Regions from separate parts of the Paenibacillus sp. Y568 genome, predicted to be linked through region 2. Evidence: riboswitches for the same ligand, from Rfam matches in the RefSeq annotation. Region 2 holds a riboswitch; each other region holds the start of a gene.
What was found. A riboswitch is a leader RNA that binds a small molecule or an ion and turns the genes downstream of it on or off. The one in region 2 is predicted to bind cyclic di-AMP.
Positions count from the first base shown of each region.

Region 1: it holds a riboswitch for cyclic di-AMP, as region 2 does, so the genes downstream of both, AC1D7X_RS06245 (alpha/beta fold hydrolase) here and AC1D7X_RS13950 (KamA family radical SAM protein) in region 2, are expected to answer to the same signal.
Region 3: it holds a riboswitch for cyclic di-AMP, as region 2 does, so the genes downstream of both, AC1D7X_RS22295 (resuscitation-promoting factor) here and AC1D7X_RS13950 (KamA family radical SAM protein) in region 2, are expected to answer to the same signal.
Region 4: it holds a riboswitch for cyclic di-AMP, as region 2 does, so the genes downstream of both, AC1D7X_RS08060 (TrkH family potassium uptake protein) here and AC1D7X_RS13950 (KamA family radical SAM protein) in region 2, are expected to answer to the same signal.

Region 1 is NZ_JCAIUM010000003.1:240,294-245,172, forward strand. It holds gene AC1D7X_RS06235 (RNA polymerase sigma factor) at 73-555, shown strand; gene AC1D7X_RS06240 (zf-HC2 domain-containing protein) at 555-1,451, shown strand; cyclic di-AMP (ydaO/yuaA leader) riboswitch at 1,647-1,808, shown strand; gene AC1D7X_RS06245 (alpha/beta fold hydrolase) at 1,820-2,602, shown strand; partial or broken gene AC1D7X_RS06250 (GNAT family N-acetyltransferase) at 2,697-2,777, shown strand; gene AC1D7X_RS06255 (hypothetical protein) at 2,806-3,114, shown strand; partial or broken gene AC1D7X_RS06260 (stalk domain-containing protein) at 3,266-3,640, opposite strand; gene AC1D7X_RS06265 (S-layer homology domain-containing protein) at 3,904-4,879, opposite strand, start outside.
Region 2 is NZ_JCAIUM010000009.1:14,911-19,789, forward strand. It holds gene AC1D7X_RS13945 (FAD-dependent oxidoreductase) at 1-1,665, shown strand, start outside; cyclic di-AMP (ydaO/yuaA leader) riboswitch at 1,774-1,913, shown strand; gene AC1D7X_RS13950 (KamA family radical SAM protein) at 2,091-3,284, shown strand; gene yunB (sporulation protein YunB) at 3,405-4,208, shown strand; gene AC1D7X_RS13960 (M23 family metallopeptidase) at 4,240-4,879, opposite strand, start outside.
Region 3 is NZ_JCAIUM010000021.1:46,312-51,190, reverse strand. It holds gene AC1D7X_RS22305 (HD domain-containing protein) at 1-1,144, shown strand, start outside; gene AC1D7X_RS22300 (TatD family hydrolase) at 1,186-1,956, shown strand; cyclic di-AMP (ydaO/yuaA leader) riboswitch at 2,158-2,375, shown strand; gene AC1D7X_RS22295 (resuscitation-promoting factor) at 2,648-3,814, shown strand; gene rnmV (ribonuclease M5) at 3,935-4,477, shown strand; gene rsmA (16S rRNA (adenine(1518)-N(6)/adenine(1519)-N(6))-dimethyltransferase RsmA) at 4,482-4,879, shown strand, end outside.
Region 4 is NZ_JCAIUM010000004.1:250,581-255,459, forward strand. It holds gene AC1D7X_RS08055 (CPBP family intramembrane glutamic endopeptidase) at 93-1,715, opposite strand; cyclic di-AMP (ydaO/yuaA leader) riboswitch at 2,147-2,313, shown strand; gene AC1D7X_RS08060 (TrkH family potassium uptake protein) at 2,377-3,717, shown strand; gene AC1D7X_RS08065 (potassium channel family protein) at 3,757-4,425, shown strand; gene AC1D7X_RS08070 (LysR family transcriptional regulator) at 4,555-4,879, opposite strand, start outside.

The sequences.
Region 1 (4,879 bases), on a different contig from region 2:
TTTCTGGAACATTTTTAAAATTATTTGTAAGATTATCACATTACATGCGTCTTATTGGTAGGAGGTGGGAGAGTGACAGAGCTTGAGGAGATATATAATAAATATTTTAAGGATGTGTACTTATTTGTATATAGTTTATCTAGAGATAAACATATCGCTGAAGATGTAACATCAGATACATTTTTGAAGGCAATAAAATCAATTGATAGTTTCAAGGGAAATTGTGATATTCGGGTGTGGTTATGTCAAATAGCGAAAAATACATATATATCATATTTGCGAAAAAATAAAAAAACGGTCAATTTTGATACAGTACCTGAACAGAAAAATGATATTGATGTGGAGAAAATATTATATTCATCTGAGGAGGCAACTAAACTTGATGAGATTCTCCACGGCCTTTCTGAACCGTATAAGGAAGTTTTTACACTGCGTATCTTTGGAGAGTTAAGCTTTAAGCAGATTGCTAACTTATTTGGCAAAACAGATAATTGGGCTTGTGTTACTTTCCATAGGGCAAAAAATAAAATTAGAGAGGAAATGAGGGATTATTGATGAAAATAACATGTAATATTATTAGAGATATTTTACCTTTATATATAGAGAATATAGCTAGTGATGACTCATGCGCTATGCTTGAAGAACATATTGATCAGTGTGAGGAGTGTAGGAATTGTCTTGATGAGATGAAGGCCTTTTATAAACTACCTGCAGATATTGATACTTCTCCGTTATTAAAGATAAAATCTACATTACGCAAGAAAAAAATTCAGACAGCCATATTTTCAATAATGCTTACGGTTGTAATTGGTGTTATAGCAATTGCTTTCTTGACTGCACCAGAGTACATTCCGTTTAGTAAGGAAAGTGTATCAATAAATGAAATGGATAATGGATCTGTACTTGCTATATTTGAGGATACAGTGTCTGGATATGATATTAATAGATATCCTACAGAGGACAATACAGGGTATGTTTATCATATAACGACATGGGATAGCATATGGAACAGGAATATTAATAAATCTCGTATAAATAATACTATTTTAAATCCGAATGATGAAAATGTAGCTGCTGTATATTATAACCTAACAGATGGAAATGAAGATATTTTGGTATATGGTAAAGATATCAATCCAAGTGGAGGAATAGTTACCTTACCAAGATTATTCTTATCATATTATTCGCTTATTGCCATGAGTTTAACTGTCATTTGTGGATTAATTATGGCTCTGTTCCGTAGCCATAAAAGGGTGATTAATTTGACCATGAAAATGTTGTTTTTGCCGGTATCCTATCTTTTAGGGCAGTTAATTATTAGAGGATTTTCTACGTCGTCATATACTGCGACACGAGATTTGTATGCCATATTATTAATTGGGTTTCCTTTGTATATTGCTTTTCTTGCGGTTATATCTTTAATAAGAGAGTACAAAATGAAAAAGATATGAGTATAGCTCACTCACTTTACAGCCTTCATCTGAAACGATATAATTCGATGTAATTGGATACTTGTTCAACTGGAGGAGCCTGTCAACCGCGGGCTCCTTTTGCATTTTTTTAAGATATATAGTTAAATGATGATGATTGCCTTGGAACAAGAAAAGGAACAACGAAGTCATTAATGAATACATTATTATTCTGCAAAAATTATATCGCTGAGTTCCCATTAGGGAGCGGGGGAACCAACTGTGAAGATGTAATGTGTGATCGTCTCTTCACTTGGGGTGAATCTCGAAATATTCGAGTAGGGTTACTCTTTGAGCCCGAATCCGTCAGCTAACCTCGTAAGCGTACGGAGAGAAGGAACGTTGAAATTATGCCCCAGATTCTATTGAATGGCACTTCTTTATATTATGAGATACATGGAAATGGTGTACCCATAGTCTTTGTTCATGATCATCTGTCCTCACACCATATGTTTGATCCGCAAGTGGAATACTTTAGTACAAGAGCAAGGGTGATCGTACTAGATTTGAGGGGAAATGGTCAGTCGGGAAAAGTGGATGTTGAAGTTAATCGGATTATTGACACACAATGTGAAGATTTGAGAGAGTTACTAGATATACTAGGCGTTTCGAAGGTGACACTCGTCGGTTGTTCTAGTGGGGGGGTCCTAGCTGGGAGGTTTGCTGATCTCTATCCGGAACGGGTGAGAGCTCTAGTGCTAGTGGATAGCTACTTATCTGGCAAGACGAATAAGCTATGGGAGGTATTTGAGACCTTCAGTTGGCTATCGTATTATTTACCAGCGGAGTTGTTGCTGCGTACACTTAAACTGACCTACCATCATTGGACACCTGCTTATAGGATTATGCGAGAAGACCTACTGAACAAGCGACCAACAGAATTAATCAAACAGCGCATGGCTTTACGACAGATCGATTTGTGTCGTCAATCAGCCCGATATCAGGTGCCTATATTATGCGTGGCTGGCAGTCAGAATGAATGGGGTCTAAAGCATATGAAGAACATAGAAGCTGCGTTTCCCTATGCACAACTCCAGATTGTAGATGATGCCATTTACCCAAGTAATCTATGTCAGCCTCAATTATTTAACCGACTACTCTTGAATTTTTTAATAGATCAACATGTTGTATAGAAGTGTAGATGTTAAAATAAAAGTAATGATTGAAATTATAGAGATGGTGGAGTGATTTTTTTGGAAATAAAAATAGATGACCTAAATGGGCCTTAGTGTTGGATTTCAATATTGTGAACCATTTGCAAATTACGTGGAAGACCCATACAGTGTATTTATGACAAAAGAATTATGAAATTATTATTAATATTGGAGGCATTACAATGAGTCAACGCTATCGAATTACAAGATCACTTCAGGAGAATGGCATTTCAGAACAGACCATATCCTTACACGAGTGTAAACAGTATTTTGCGTCTAAACCGGATTTTGAATATACCCCTGTGTTTACCGTGACAGGAGCTACAAGCATGTCCATTGAAGGGGATTTCTTCATGTGGAGCTACAATGATACTAAGATCCCATTCAGACACTATCAGGGAGATATATATGTTTCCGGCACGAATGAAGCAGTGATTCCCATCATGACGGAAGTTGCAAGCGAATTAAGAGCAGATGTGTTGGGGGAGTAATCTATTTCATTGAAAGACTTTAAATATAGAAGAGGAGCTTACTTCAGCGGAGTAGCTCCTCTTTGTCTTTGTTTATTGATAGGAATAACCACACAACGGTACTCAACGTGTTACAAAATAATTGCAAAATACATAACGAATGGGCTCATCATCAATGGTGTTTACCGATAAAAGATATGTTTGATTTACTTGCGAAGAAGAGAACATTACTATTTAAGCGGCCTTTGTCCACGGTTTGAGAAGAGTGATTGAATACTTCTATCATTAGTTTATTATTGTCGTCGTCTGTGGGATGAGTAGAAAATATCACATTTGTAGGTACGATCAAGTCGTTAAAGGATTCATTTATATTTTGCATTTCATCAATGGGTGTAAGCCTTTCTGAGCTAAGGATTCTTGGATCCGTTAGCTGAACAACGTTTGTTGTTTGGTTATAACTAACTTTAATTCCAAACACTTCGGAGATAAATCGTGCGGGTACCATAAGTGTATCGTCTATGATTACGCTTACCGTATCCAGCTGTTTCGGTTCTCCATCACCATCCCGGCGCTAACGGAATGCAACCCGAAAGTTGAAAATGCACAAATTGAAACGCTAAGTAAAGAGAAATAACGTAGTAACTTCACCTCTTTGACCCTCTTTTCTAATGGGGTTTGGTCAGGTGTCTTCGTTGTAGTTCGTTAATTTTCATGTCGCCTGTAAGTAATAAGACTTTAAAACCAATAAAAGGTTACCTAATTAAAAAGAAGTGACCTCTCTGATATAACGAAAGGCCACCTTTATGTTGATTACTCTGTTTCTAGCTTCTCCAAGAGTCTCTGAAGAGTCACATAGGCTTGTTCATGCGTAATTTGCTGGGAAGGCCCAAACAGTTGATTACTTAGTCCACTCATGAGTCCTAGATTTACGGCTTTATAGACATTCTCTTTGGCCCATGCGCTGATCTTTGCATCATCTTTAAAAGGGTTAGCTACCGCAAGAGTCGCCTTATTAGACTGTTTGATCTTGTTGACTTGTTCATAAATCGTAACTAAGATGGTTGCGGCTTCTTGTCGGGTTAACGTTTTTTGAGGAGAGAAGGTATTTGACGATGTCCCTTTGATTAGGCCTAATTGGTAGGCATAAGCGATTTGTTGTTCTTGTACATCTTTAAAGGGATTGTTTACCGTTCCAGTTTGTTTCCCTAGCACATGCTCGTATACTTTTAACCCGGCTACTGTGAAGGTCTGTCTAGTAATAGGTTGTTGATAATTTCTGTCGTAACGACTGTCGATAATCCCATTGTTCTTAGCTTTCGTGTAATCACTTATCGCCCATGCACTGACTTGCTCCGTAGTGGTTACTTCCTTTATATCATGTACATTTTTGAAAAATGTGGTTTCATAGGAAAGGCTGGTTTCTTGCCCAGAAATATTGTAAATTCCTCGAATATCTACTTTGAACCGATCGTCTTCTTTCCAATCTTTAATATCATTAGGTCTAAAAATAATGCAGTAGGGTATGCCGTAACCTGACGTTTCGACATTAAAGTATTTACCGTTTGTATCGTTATCACTAGAACTGAAATTCCAAGTCTTATTGTCTGAGATTCTTGTGAGAACGACACGGACATTTTTTGTACGCTTATTATCATATTTAGATACATTTAGAGATACGGACCATGGATCCTTGGTAGCAAATACGTCATCTGGGAAGTAGCCAGCAGAAGGCCAACTAATATAATCATAGGTGACTTGATCCTTCGCGCGTGTTTGATCAAAAGCA
Region 2 (4,879 bases):
ACATCAAAGGCACAAGGTAACAATGGTGATATCACGGTTGAGGTTGTATTTGATGATAACGCGATCGTATCTGTAACTATTAAAGAGCATAGCGAAACGGATGGTCTTAGCAATACACCATTCGAACGTATCCCTCAGCAAATTGTTGAGGGACAGACATTGGCAGTTGATGTTGTGTCAGGCGCTTCTAATTCATCGAAGGCGATCCTTGCTGCGGTTGAAGATTGTGTCAAGCAAGCGGGCGGAGATGTAGCTACCCTTAAGGTTGCTGCCATAACGGATGATAAGGCACAAAAGGAAACTGAACTAACAACGGATGTTGTCGTTATTGGTGGAGGAGGTACAGGTCTCACAGCTGCTGGATCTGCGTTTGAGAACGGCGCCAAGGTTATTGTACTAGAGAAAATGGCAACGGTAGGTGGTTCTACAGCGTTATCTGGCGGAGGTATTTCTGCAACAGGTACTCGTTTCCAAAAGGAACTAGGCATTGAGGATTCACCAGAATCATGGATGCAGTTGTGGAAAGAGCGTCAAAGTACAAGTAATCCTGATAGTATATATCCAGATTATGATCGTGTAGAAACCTTTATGGATGAGGCAGTAGATACAACACACTGGTTGGTTGATTATATGAATCATAAGTATACTCGTGTGGAAGGATATGGTGTTGATCCTGTAGCTCGCCTTCATTTTCCTGAAGCTGGTGGTGCTAGCTTAATTGCAAATCTAGATAAGACCCTTAAAGATAAAGGAGTCGATATCCTTTTAGAGACAAAAGCAACGGAATTAATCACGGATGATAAAGGTAACGTAATTGGTGTTGCAGCGGAGAATGCTGAAGGAAAGCTGATCGTTCATGCGAAAAAAGTCATCATCGCTTCAGGAGGATTTGCTAAGAGTGAGGAAATGATGAAGCGTTTCTTACCTCAATTTGTTGACGATATGGGGATCAGTGCAGCTGCTGCGGGTAGTACAGGTGATGGGATAGTCATGGCAGAAAAATTAGGCGCAGCGTTATACGAAGATCCGTGGGTGATTGGTCTAGGTATGGGAAGTTTGGTTCCAGAATTACGTGGTATTGAATGGGATACTACTAAAGTATTAGTGAACGAAAAAGGCGAACGTTTTATGGATGAAAATAGTCATTACGCTATTGTAACGAATAAGGTTGTTCCAAATGAACAAGTGTGGATGGTGATAGATTCAAGTGAAGCCAATGCGAAAGTAATTGGTGCCATTGAAGGTAAACTTCCTAATGCTGAGATCGCTGTCGGAAATACAATGGAAGAATTAGCCTCTACTATGCAAGTATCTGGAGCAGCTCTTGTGAAAACAATGGATACTTTCAATGCTGGAGTAACTTCAGGTAAAGATGAATTCAACAAAGAAGTAAAGACACTTGTATCTGTTAATAAAGGTCCATTCTATGCCTTTAAGTATTATCCTAAGACAATGGGTACCTTTGGTGGAGTAAAAGTTGATGAACATTATCGCGTTGTAAAAGAAGATGGCTCGATTATCAACAATCTTTACGCGGGTGGAGAAGCAGCGAATCGCTATTTGTACAACCAGGTCTATATGTCAGGTAGTGCGGTTCAGTATGCGTTAACTAGCGGACGCTTGAGTGGAGAACATGCTGCAAAGGCAGTTGCTGAAGGAAAGTAATATTTGACGAAGAACATTCATTAAACTAATCTAATGCCTTGATGAATGTTCTTTGTTTTTTGAAATTTAAAATATCCAACATTTGACTAATTGAATGGACTTATGTACTATAAAGTTACGCTTAATTTTCAGCATAGTAGCTGAAAAGCGGGGGAACCATTTTATTTGGGGCGAATCAAGAGACATTTGTAGGGAACCATCTTTCCCGAGCCCGACAGCTAACCTCGTCAGTAGTAGATGGGTCAACTTATGGTTTATAACTGTTCTAATGACCCGTTATCGGGTCTTTTTGCGTCTTTATGGCCCGATACCCTTCCCAAGGTGAAGTGTTTACTTCGCTTTGTGATGGGACGGGTCATTTTTATTTTAAGAAAAAGGGGGGACAAATGTAACAAACCATATTTTAAACTTCAAGGAGGAGTAATATGCCACAGCCGAAATATATTACCGATATTGATAAGATCATGGAAATCCCGGAACATGAGCGTCAGAAACTTAAACAGATAACGGAGAAATTCGTATTTCGCGTTAATGATTATTACTTAAAGCTAGTGAATTGGGCTGATCCAAATGATCCGATCAAGAAATTAGTTATTCCGAATGAAGGAGAACTATCCGAGTATGGTCGCTGGGATGCATCGGATGAAGACACGAACTACGTTGTACCCGGTTGCCAGCATAAATATAGAACGACGGCCTTATTAATTGTATCCGAGGTATGTGGTGCTTATTGTCGATATTGTTTTAGAAAGCGCTTATTTCGTAATGACGTAAAAGAAGCGATGTCCGATGTAAGCCCAGGAATTGAGTATATTGCGAATCATCCAGAAATAAATAATGTATTACTAACAGGTGGAGATAGCTTAATCCTAGCTACTTCGAAGCTAGAGATCATTCTTGACCAATTGCGTGATATTGAGCATGTCAAAGTTATTCGATTAGGATCTAAAATTCCTGTATTTAACCCGATGCGAATCTACGAAGACGAGAAGTTATTAGAACTTATCAAGAGGCACTCAAGTGCTGATAAACGCATCTATGTCATGGCCCATATTAATCATCCGCGTGAAATAACGCCTGAAGCCAAACGGGGGTTTGAGGCGTTACATCAAGCAGGAGCAATCGTCGTAAACCAAACGCCTATTTTACGTGGAATCAATGATAATGCCGATGTACTTGCAGAACTTCTTGATCAATTGTCGTGGGCTGGTGTCACACCTTATTATTTCTTTATAAATCGTCCGGTTGCAGGTAACCGAGATTTTGTACTTCCGTTGGAGCAGGTGTATCAACTTGTGGAAGAGGCTAAGGCGAAGACATCAGGGTTGGGTAAACGAGTCCGTCTATCTATGAGTCATACATCTGGAAAAATTGAGATCTTAGCTATTGACCACGGTAAGGCTTATTTAAAATATCACCAATCAAGAGACGATGTGTATGGGAAGTTTATGGTTCTGGATTGTCCAAGTGATGCCTCGTGGTTCGATGATTTACCGGGAAATGAGAAGTATTGGAAGCAGCCAGAGAAGAAGTCCGATCGTATTATATCTGTTAACGAATTGCCTGAAATTCCAGTAAAATCTGAACGCTCGAAATCGGCAAAAGTGGCATTACATTAGAATAGAATTATCAGATGTGGAAGACACATACCGGCCATCTTAGATTAGAGCTTCTTCTTTTTTTGTAATCCCAATCATATGCTTGTATAGAGATTTATTGTCGGCATTAGGGGGATGATCATGAAAAGAAGAGCAAGGTGGCATAGCCAGCGAAGCGGGAAACCCAGAAGCAGACGTAGATTGTGGCTTGTTGGGTTTCTCGTTTTTTTAATCATAATGTTTCAGGGATTCGCGTATATAGATCGTAATTTGAAACCACCTATTATGAATTTGGCTCAAATTAGAGTGAAACAGCTGGCGACGGAAGCGATCAATGAGGCGATTACAGCACAGGTTGCGCAAGAACAGAATTTCGATGATCTCGTGAATTGGAAAATGGATACGTCCGGCAAGGTATCAGGGTTCATGTTGAATTATGCAGAACAAATGAAGATTACATCCAATACGTTTAAGGTTGTTCAAGCTACATTAAACGACGTACATCAGTTAAAGGAACATATTCCTATTGGGATGGCGTTAGGAAGTCCTTTTCTGGCTTCAATTGGTCCTGGAATTCCCGTGAAAATAGAGCCTCAGGGAGCCGCTAAGATCGAATTATCAACGAGGCAACGGGATGCTGGAATCAATATGATTCTTGTGGAGGTATACATCCACGTCAGTGTAGACGTTGCTGTAGTCATTCCTTTTGATATGGAACATGATTCTGTAGAGACGGAAATACCTATATCATACCTAATGGTTGTAGGTGACGTTCCTATGTATTATTACAACTCTAAAGGTCAACCTATTGGTGGAAATGAAGGGGATGCTCCTAATATTTCAATTCCATTAGATATTAACGGCACCAGCCCAACGGATACGAATAATAATCAATCATCGAACACCCATAATCAGCCAGATTCGAATGATGTAACTAATCCATAAATGCACCATTACAAAAGAAGGGTACCTCAATTCATGATGAGGTACCCTTTTTTCCTTTAGTAAGTGATCTTCGTTCTGCCTGTTCCCATTCATGTAGAAGGGGATAGGGATCAAATGACCATTCGATCAAACCACTGTCACGATAAATGCCATAATGAAGATGTGGAGGGAACTTCCCTTGTGTACCTGGTTTACCGTAGCCTGAACTTCCAACATAGCCAATAACTTGTCCGGCTGTGACAACGTCGCCTACTTCCACACCTTTTTCAAATCCCATAAGATGTGCGTAATAGTGGTAATGGTTATTGATATCTCGAATTCCAATTCTCCATCCCCCAAATGAATTCCAACCCTTCATTTCGATAATACCATAGCATGTACTACGGACGGGGAGGCCATAACCTGCAAAGAGATCTGTGCCCTCATGGATACGAAAACCTCCCCAATTACGACCACTACCCCATGTGCTTCTATACGAATAAACACTGTTTAGAGGCAGAGGAAATGAATGAATATTTAATTGTTGTGGGGTGTACTTTTCATATAATTTAGAGAATTGTTGAATTCGCTGCACGGCCCGACTATTATGGTAATATTCCCACAGGGCAATATTGAAATCATTGTGAGACTGTCCGTAATGAAGTAAGTAACTAGCGATACTGTAGAGTACA
Region 3 (4,879 bases), on a different contig from region 2:
TTTCACTTTTCATGGAGCTGAACACAGTCGTTTCTCACATTCATTAGGAGTCTATGAAATTACAAGGCAAATCATTTCATCATTTGAGAGAAATGAATATACAGAATGGCCTAAAGAGGAGAAATTACTAACCCTTTGCGCTGCTTTGCTACATGATGTTGGACATGGTCCCTTTTCCCACTCTATAGAAGAAGCCTTCGATATGAATCATGAGGATTGGACATGTCGCATCGTTCTAGGTGATACAGAAATAAATAATATTCTATTTGAGGTAGATCCTGAGTTACCGACAAAGGTTGCTTCAGTCATTGCAAAAACTTATGATAAACCCATTGTAGTAAATCTCATATCTAGTCCACTTGATGCTGACCGAATGGATTATCTGCTTCGTGACGCATACTATACTGGAGTAAATTACGGTACGATTGATATCGATCGGATTATCAGAATGCTGAGACCCCATCATGAACGAATCGTGGTGAAGGAATCTGGAATGCATGCTGTTGAAGATTATCTTATGTCAAGATACCAAATGTACTGGCAAGTGTATTTTCATCCCGTGACAAGAAGTTCAGAAATTGTATTACGTTTAATCATTCGACGTGCAAAAGAATTATATAATAATGGATATAAATTTGAGTTTATGATGAAGCCATTGATATACTTATTTGAAGATAAATTGAATGTTGAGCAATATTTGAAATTAGATGAGGCTCTCATTCTGACTGTATTTATGCAGTGGGTGACGGAGCAGGATCCTATACTAAGTGAGCTCTGTGAACGATTCATGCATCGTAGACTGTATAAATATGTAGAATTAGATTCGGATAATAATGACATGATTCAAGAGATTCGACAGGCATTTATACAAGCAGGTTTAGATCCGAATTATGACTTTGTTATTGATTTCCCAAGTGATCTTCCCTACGATATATTTCATCCTAGTGATGGAGTGAGTCAGAAACATATTTTATTGTTGGATCGACAAGAAAAATTAAAAGAAATTTCTGAAGTGTCAGAAATTGTAAGATCTATTAGTGGTCTACATCGCGGTAAATGTCACCTATATTATCCTGAACAGAAGTTGAAGGCGGCTTTATCGCTATTTTCTCCTTCTATTGCCCATATTTTTGAAGATTATTGATAAAAGGCTTGAGTTTGTCCAGATTAAGAGGGGGTTATACCATGATGTTGTTCGACACACATACTCATCTTGACGCACCGCAATTCGACGAGGACCGCGAAGAGGTTATTGCACGTGCAGTTAAAAATGGCGTAGGTAAAATGATAAATGTTGGCTTTAATCGGGAGACAATCCCGACGACAATGGCACTAGCTGAGAAATATGATTTTATCTATGCTGCTGTAGGATGGCATCCACAAGATGCCATTACGATGAAAGAAGGGGATCTGGAATGGATCGCGTCCCTGTGTAAACATGAGAAAGTTGTAGCCATTGGTGAAATTGGACTTGATTATTATTGGGATACCTCACCTAAAGATATTCAACAACAAGTACTACGCCAGCAAATTGGACTTGCTCGTGAGATTAACATGCCTATTGTCATTCATAATAGAGATGCACATGAAGATGTGGTAAGAATTTTACGAGAGGAAAAAGCACACGAGGTTGGTGGGGTGATGCACTCCTACTCAGGCAGTTGGGAAACGGCAAAAATGTGTCTTGATATGGGATTTCATTTATCATTTGGTGGGCCCATCACATTTAAAAATGCGAAGCAACCAAAAGAGGTATTAGCCCAGGTTCCAATGGATCGATTATTGATCGAAACAGACTCCCCATATCTTACTCCCCATCCTTATCGTGGGAAGAGAAATGAGTCTGCTCATGTTAGGTTAGTGGCAGAAGCGGCTGCTCAGATTAAAGGGGTTGACATTGAAGAATTAGCCCAAATAACTACCCAAAATGCACTGTCACTATTTGGGATTTGTTAAAAACGAGAGGAAATGTAGCAAAAGAGGAAGAATAAGCGACTAATACTTGTTTTATGATGATATAAAGCGATAATATTACAATATTTTAACTATTTATTCGTATTTTTGTGGTTGATTAGTGCTTTACAACTTGCATGAAAACACGATATTATCTTTTCAGTGATAAGAGTAGATCGTTTTTTGATTGCTTATTATTTTCCTGAACCAGTCTCGCTAAATCTCCAATTGTGTGGAGAACGGGGGAACCAATACGAGCAGAAAAACTGATGAAATATCAGGTGGATGACGTATTTGATTTCTTTTATTGGATCTTTGGGGTGAATTCAAGGGCATCCGCCATGAGCGGTAGACCTAAGATCGGGCGGCTCTCTTTCGTCCAAACCCGACAGCTAACCTCGTAAGCGTTATGAAGAGAGGCAACCTCGTGTATGCAAATTCCGTCTATTCATGATCGGGAAGCCACGAAAGAGTTCCTCTAACTCTTTCTTATGGCTTCTTTTATTTTTGAATAAAGACAATATTGTCATCATACTCTTGTTTAACAGGGGGTGACAATCATCACGAGCAGACTGGTACAGGATGCAGGATACACTTGTGGTTAAGTATCCTGTAAAAATTTAAAATAGTCACGTCAATCGCAGATTACATATATGGTTACATAGACGGCGAGGCTATGAAGGAGGATCGGAAAGTGGGCATTTTGAATGAAGAAACCCATGATTCATCATCATCCAGCATGACTTACGCAACGCGTTGGAAGCATGAATATGTACGTAATATTTCTGTTGTAGCTATTGTTTTAATTGCAATTACCCTGATGGCTCTTTTATTAATCAGCATTCAAACGCGTAAACAAGTATATGTGTCGGTAGACGGTCAGGTTAAAGCCATTGAGACAAATCATACGTTGTTGCGAGAAATGCTTGAGGAAGAAGCCATCATACTAGGACCCAAAGATAAGGTGTCCATGGCATTGAACGGTACAATTAAAGATGGGGATAAGGTTCAAATTCAACGGGCAAGTAAAATTAATGTTACCGTTGATGGTAAATCCCATCCCATACTTACAACGCAGGGTTCGGTGAAAGAGGCTATTCGGGAAATGGGTGTTTCTCTCAACGAATCGGATAAGGTATTTCCTGCACTGACAACTAAAGTTACCAATCAATTGGATATCAAGGTTGTCCGGATTAACAAACAGATTGTAGATCGCGTAGAGGAAGTCCCCTTTCAGGTGATCAAGACTTCAGACCCTACGATTCTAAAAGGAAATGTTAAGGTGGTTCAAAATGGACAGCCAGGTGCCATTGTCCATCATGTCGAGAAGATATTTCAAGATGGTCAGTTTGTCTCGATGAAGGTAGTTGGTAAAGAAGTGCGGAGTACCAGGCAAGATAAGGTTATTGCTGTAGGTACAAAGGTAGAAGCACCTAAGCCAGTCGTAATAGCATCCCCAAAAGTAGTTAAGAAAGAAACCAGCAAGAAGAGCCCTGTTACAAAGGTGAGTCAGAATAACAAGACTAGTAAGGCTGGAGTCGATTTCACATATAAGAAAGTCCTTAAGAATGTTTCTATGACTGCCTATTCTTCTGAAGAACCAGGAATAGGTACGAAGACAGCTTCGGGTACACGCGTTACAGAAGGGCGCACCATTGCGGTTGACCCTAAAGTTATCCCTATTGGGTGGTGGGTGTATATTGAAGGTATTGGCTTCCGTCGTGCAGAAGATACAGGCGGCGCTATAAAAGGGAACAAAATTGACGTGTATTATGATTCCTTACAGAATGCACGTAATTTCGGAAGAAAGTCCGGAAAAACGGTATATGTGATTGGACCGATCAAGCCGGAATTGAACTAAACACGTTTTACAATGGTGTTATAATGCTATACTATTAGGGTCATATGGATGTCATGTTAAAGAAGAGGATAACTCCTCTTCTTTTTGTTGTTATACTGGATTTTGAAGGGAAGAATCATCATGATTAAAGAAATCATTGTCGTGGAAGGTCGCGATGATACTACGGCCATTAAGAGGGCTGTAGAAGCGGACACAATCGAAACAGGCGGTTCAGCAATTAATGCACGTACGATACGGCGTATTGCCCTAGCACAAGAACGTAGAGGTGTTATTATATTTACCGATCCTGATCACGCCGGTGAGCGGATTCGCAAAATTATTGCATCTCGTGTGCAGGGATGTAAGCATGCGTTCATTCCCGAGGTTGATGCCACGCGTAAAGGTGATATTGGTGTAGAGAATGCATCGCCAGAAGCGATCCGTCATGCATTAGCACGGGTTCATACGTCCTATGAAGGGGTGGAGAGCCTGATAGACCTGGAGGACCTTGTACAAGCAGGTCTGATGGTGCACCCTGATGCAGCTGCTCGTAGAATGGCTATGGGTAACATTCTTGGAATTGGGTATTGTAACGGCAAGCAGTTCCTGAAGCGTCTCGCTATATTTCAAATTACGCGTGATGAATTCGTGAGTGCCCTCGCCCAAATTGAAGAGGGAGGTTAAGAATATGAATGAGTTAGACAATATTGCTACACCAAGGCGAACGAAGGATATCATCAGACGTCATGGTTTTTCTTTTAAGAAGAGTCTAGGTCAGAACTTTCTGATTGATCAGAATATTTTAGACAAAATTGTGGATGCAGCTGAGTTGGATCCCACAAAAGGGGCTCTAGAGATTGGCCCAGGGATCGGTGCACTTACTGAGAGGTTGGCACAAACAGCAGGTACGGTAACAGCAGTGGAGATTGACAGACGTCTTATTCCAATATTAGAAGAAGTGTTGGAGCCTTATGAACATGTTCAGGTAGAACAAGCGGATGTACTCGAAGTAGACTTGCCTGATTTGTTTGAGCGGAACTTTAAAGATGTATCTAAGGTCAGCGTAGTAGCTAATCTACCCTATTA
Region 4 (4,879 bases), on a different contig from region 2:
ATACGGCTTCTCTTTTTTTTCTTGAAAATAAGCAGGATACGTATCGCTTGATACGCTATATCTTATAATTCCGTCCGAGATAGGACACCGTCTTAATCAGTGGTGAGTCTCTTTCTTCTGGAGTAGACAAGATAAATTACGTACGCAACGATGAAGGGCATGACCATAGACACCACACCTGCTGTAATACTAGTGGAGTCCTCCAGGGTGAGTAAGCTGAAACCCATCAAGATGCTATCGAACACAACATGGCTGAACATCGCTGCAATAAAGCCATAGCGTAGAAATATAAAGCTGAAGAGTAAGCCGATAACGACTAGTTCTATAGGTCTTGAAATAACGGGATAGATAGGATAAAGCGTATGGCCGAACGCCCAGATGAGGGATGGAATGAGACACGCTAGGAAGGTATTCTTAACGATCTTTTGCATCATCCTAATCCCAAATAAACGATAAACAGCTTCTTCTGAAATTCCAGCTACCCATGCCATGAGCGGTAGAATCCAAGGGTATACCATATTAATCGGGGATTGACTAGCATCCGTCGTAGACCAGCTATGAAGCGTCAGACCGAGTATTAAAAAGATGACGGATTGAACTCCTAACAAGATGAGGGCCCATAAATATCCGACATACATACTATGAAGAACAAATTTACCATACCCGGCTTCTTTTGCACGTGGCCAAGGATTAAGTCCTGTTTCCTTCCGCCATAAGCCATCTCCACCAACAAGTGAGAAGTACAATAACGCAGCCATAACTAAGGTAAGGAGACCCTGGAATATTAACCCGAACGTTAGACTTAATCCCGTCAGTCCCTCGGCTTCCAAGGCGGGCAACATATTTAATGTGCTTAGCATGGAGACAATGAAATAGAATGAACTCAGGAATATTCCTCGAACAAAAGAGGTATGCTTTCTCGTTATTGCGCTATATACAATAGCAAGTATGCCAAGCGCTAAAGTGAGGAGTCCATATCCGAGCATGGTCATCCAAACGGCTTTGGTGTGTTCTTTTTCTACATAAGATGTATGTTCTGACGGAATCGAAAAGGAAGGTTCAAAGGAGACGATCCTGTCTGATCCGAAAGTGAACTTCAATTGTAATACGGCCTCGCCAATCGTAGTATTTAAGTCCGAATAGGTAAGGGTCGATTTTTTATTTTCTGTGATCTGGAGAGTCTTTGAATCATATCCTAATTGGGTTAGCCATTGTTCTGCAAGTCTTACATTATTTGTTGTACTGATCGATTCCTCTGTAGGTTCAATAAGGGGCGAGTTCTTCTTCTGAGAAAAGGATACGATATCTCCTGTATTCATATGTACATCTATATTAAGGTAGTTATTGGTATTACCTTCTTTCAGACGGACGCGGTAAACTTCGGTTGGATATTTATGATCGAAAGTAGTATTGTATTTCTCCATTAACTTCTCTTTAGATAAATAACCATATAAATCTGAGTCAGATTGATAGGTGACCAAAGTATCATCGGGTTGACTCAATACATGAATGTGAAGTTGTGACTCAGCATATTGTGTGGCCGCGATTCTTGCTTGATCCTTAGTGATTAATTCTTTGCTTGGTTGCTCCAGTGTATCGGATGCGGTGCTGGGGAATACTTGCAATATCATAAACAGAATCAGACCGATAACCCCACATAGACCGAGAACCTTATAGTTGATATTAAGTTTCAAAGGTTGTCCCGTAGAATTCATTTAATTTCCTCCTAAAAGTTTTTGAGCGCTACTTCTTAGAATTACTTCGTAAAAACTTACATCGAAAGCATAAACTTAAAGTTTTTGAGCGTTACTCCTTGGTAATACTTCGTAAAAACTTACATCGAAAGCATAAACTTAAAGTTTTTGAGCGCTACTCCTTGGTAATACTTCGTAAAAACTTACATCGAAAACATAAACTTCGTTAGATGCTCTTATAAGTAACGATAACATAGCATAGCTTCTAGCGGTAAATCCAGCAAATGTAACTCGAAATGGTGCAAAGCAGATGAATAAGAAGGTAATCATACTTATGGAGAGAGAACCACTGTTCTGATACGTTCTTTCGCTTATATTTAACCCATATCCAGTCATTTGTCCAGAAAATCAATTTGTACAGTTACTGGATAAAGATTATAATCGGAATGCAATTTAATAATGCGCCAAATTTTCATATGAAATACGGGGGAACCATTTCTTGTAGAGACGATTTAGTCTATCTACTTGTGGGGTGAATTTCGTTGTTGAATGAACGAATAGGGTAAGCTGTGCATACCCGAATCCGTCAGCTAACCTCGTAGGCGATATGCAAGCAGGAACCAACCGAGAGGCATTGGATTTCCAGTGTCTTTTTTTGTTGATTTAAAAAGGGGTGAAGCGTGTGAAATGGAAGTATAGTTGGTTCAGATTATCCCCTCCACAAATTCTAGTTATTGGTTTCGCTACCATTATACTACTGGGAACGGTATTGTTAACCTTACCCATATCGAATACGACGGGTAAACCCCTCGCCTTCATTGATGCATTGTTTACAGCAACATCAGCGACTTGCGTTACGGGCTTAGTCGTGCAGGACACGGGGACGTTCTTCAGCACATTTGGGCAAGTGGTCATTATTATGCTCATTCAGGTGGGCGGACTTGGATTTATGACGATGGCTACGTTATTCGCCTTTGTGTTGAAACGGAAGATATCCCTACGTGACCGTTTGCTCCTTCAAGAAGCGATGAATCAGGGCTCAATGGAAGGAATAGTACGACTGATTCGAAAAGTATTACTCTTTTCTCTTATTATCGAAGGATCAGCTGCTGTTCTGTTAACTGTAAGATGGGCAGTAGATATGCCCTTTGGAAAAGCTTTATATTTTGGTATTTTTCATGCCATTTCAATGTTTAACAATGCTGGATTTGATCTATTCGGTGACTTCCGTAGCCTTACAGGTTATGTATATGATCCAATCGTCAACTTTGTGGTGATGTTCCTTATTGTATCTGGAGGAATTGGATTCATTGTTCTATCTGACATGGTCGATTTCCGAAAGACGCGTAGGATATCTTTACATTCAAAAGTAGTACTATCCATGACAGCCTTTCTAATCGTGTTCGGAGCCATTGTTATATTTGTATTCGAGTATTCTAATCCAAGAACATTAGGGTCGTTAAATTGGGGTGGCAAAATCCTTGGCTCCCTCTTCCAATCGGTTACACCAAGAACTGCAGGTGCGAATACGCTTGATCTGGGTAATATGAGACAGGCATCTCAATTCTTTATGATTATACTTATGTTCATTGGGGCTTCTCCAGGATCTACTGGAGGTGGGATCAAGACAACAACGTTTACGCTTATTATTGGTGCTGTGATCTCCATGTTACGTGGACGAGATGACATCGTATTGTTTCGCTACCGGTTTGCGCAAGAACGTATATTTAAAGCGCTCACGATTACACTAGTTGCACTTTTGCTTGTAATGAGTGTAGCGATGATACTTTCTACGACAGAAGACAGTAGTTTTCTAATGATATTGTATGAGACAACTTCTGCATTTGGTACAGTAGGGTTAACGATGGGATTAACAACACATCTGACCTTAGCGGGTAAAATTCTGATAAGTCTAACGATGTTTGCAGGTCGCCTTGGACCACTTACACTGGCATATGCACTGGGTCCGAAGAAAGGCAAAGAGTTATATCGTCATCCAGAGGGTAAAATTATTATAGGGTAGAAGAGAAATTGAGATGATTAAAGGAGTATTGAAAGAGAGATGAAGAAACAGCAGTTTGTCGTTATTGGATTGGGGCGGTTCGGGTCTTCTATTGCTCAAGAACTTATGGCACTGAATTATGAAGTGCTAGGGATCGATCGAAATGAAGAGATTGTAAGTGATATGAGTGAGTTACTGACGTATGCTGTTGTGGCAGATGCCTCAGATGAAGAAGTGCTGAAATCGTTAGGTGTTCGTAATTTCGATTGTGGTATTGTGGCTATCGGAGAAGACATCCAGACGAGTATTCTTGCAACCATACTGCTCAAAGATTTAGGAGTAACGACAGTCGTTGCTAAAGCGATCTCTGTTCTTCACGGAAGAGCATTGGAGAAACTAGGAGTAGATCGAGTAGTGTACCCTGAGCGAGATATGGGCATTCGGGTTGCACATCAACTGGTAACTCCGAACTTACTGGATTATATTGAACTTTCGAAAGATTACAGCATTGTAGAGATGAACGCTCCGTTATGTCTTGATGGTAAGACACTCACAGAGATAAATATTCGTACTAGATTTGGCTGTAGCATCGTGGCTTTGCATAGATCAACTGGCATTATTGTGGCGCCTACAGCAATGGATCAGGTTCGAGCAGGCGATATTATGGTCATTATCGGGTCTAACGAGAATATTGAAAATTTTGAGAATGAACTCATGGATGACAATTAAATAGGAATAGAACCACTTTCGGTAGAGGTAGCTAATTTCTCAAAAAAATGCGAACGTAAAACACAGAGAAGGTCAAGGAGATTATCCTTGACCTTCTCTGTGTTTCTTTTTTTGGTGAAATCATAAAAATCATAAATCTAGGCGATTAAATAAGGATTCTGTTTCTTCGATCCATTGCCGTGCAGCCTTACTTAACTCGGTATATTCACCATAGATTAAGGATGTCGTTCGTCGTGTTTCTTTGAGATCAGGGATATGAATAACTTTGAGATCATTATCGTCAATAAGTTGTTGATGTAGATAAGATTTGGGTAATAATGTTACAGCTTTACAAGTAGGTAATAAGCGGACAATCGCTTCAAACGAGTCGATCTCCATTCGAATATCAGGCATAATACCCGTATTCTCAAATAAGTCGTCCATTAATTTACGATACCATGTCCCACTTGAGAAA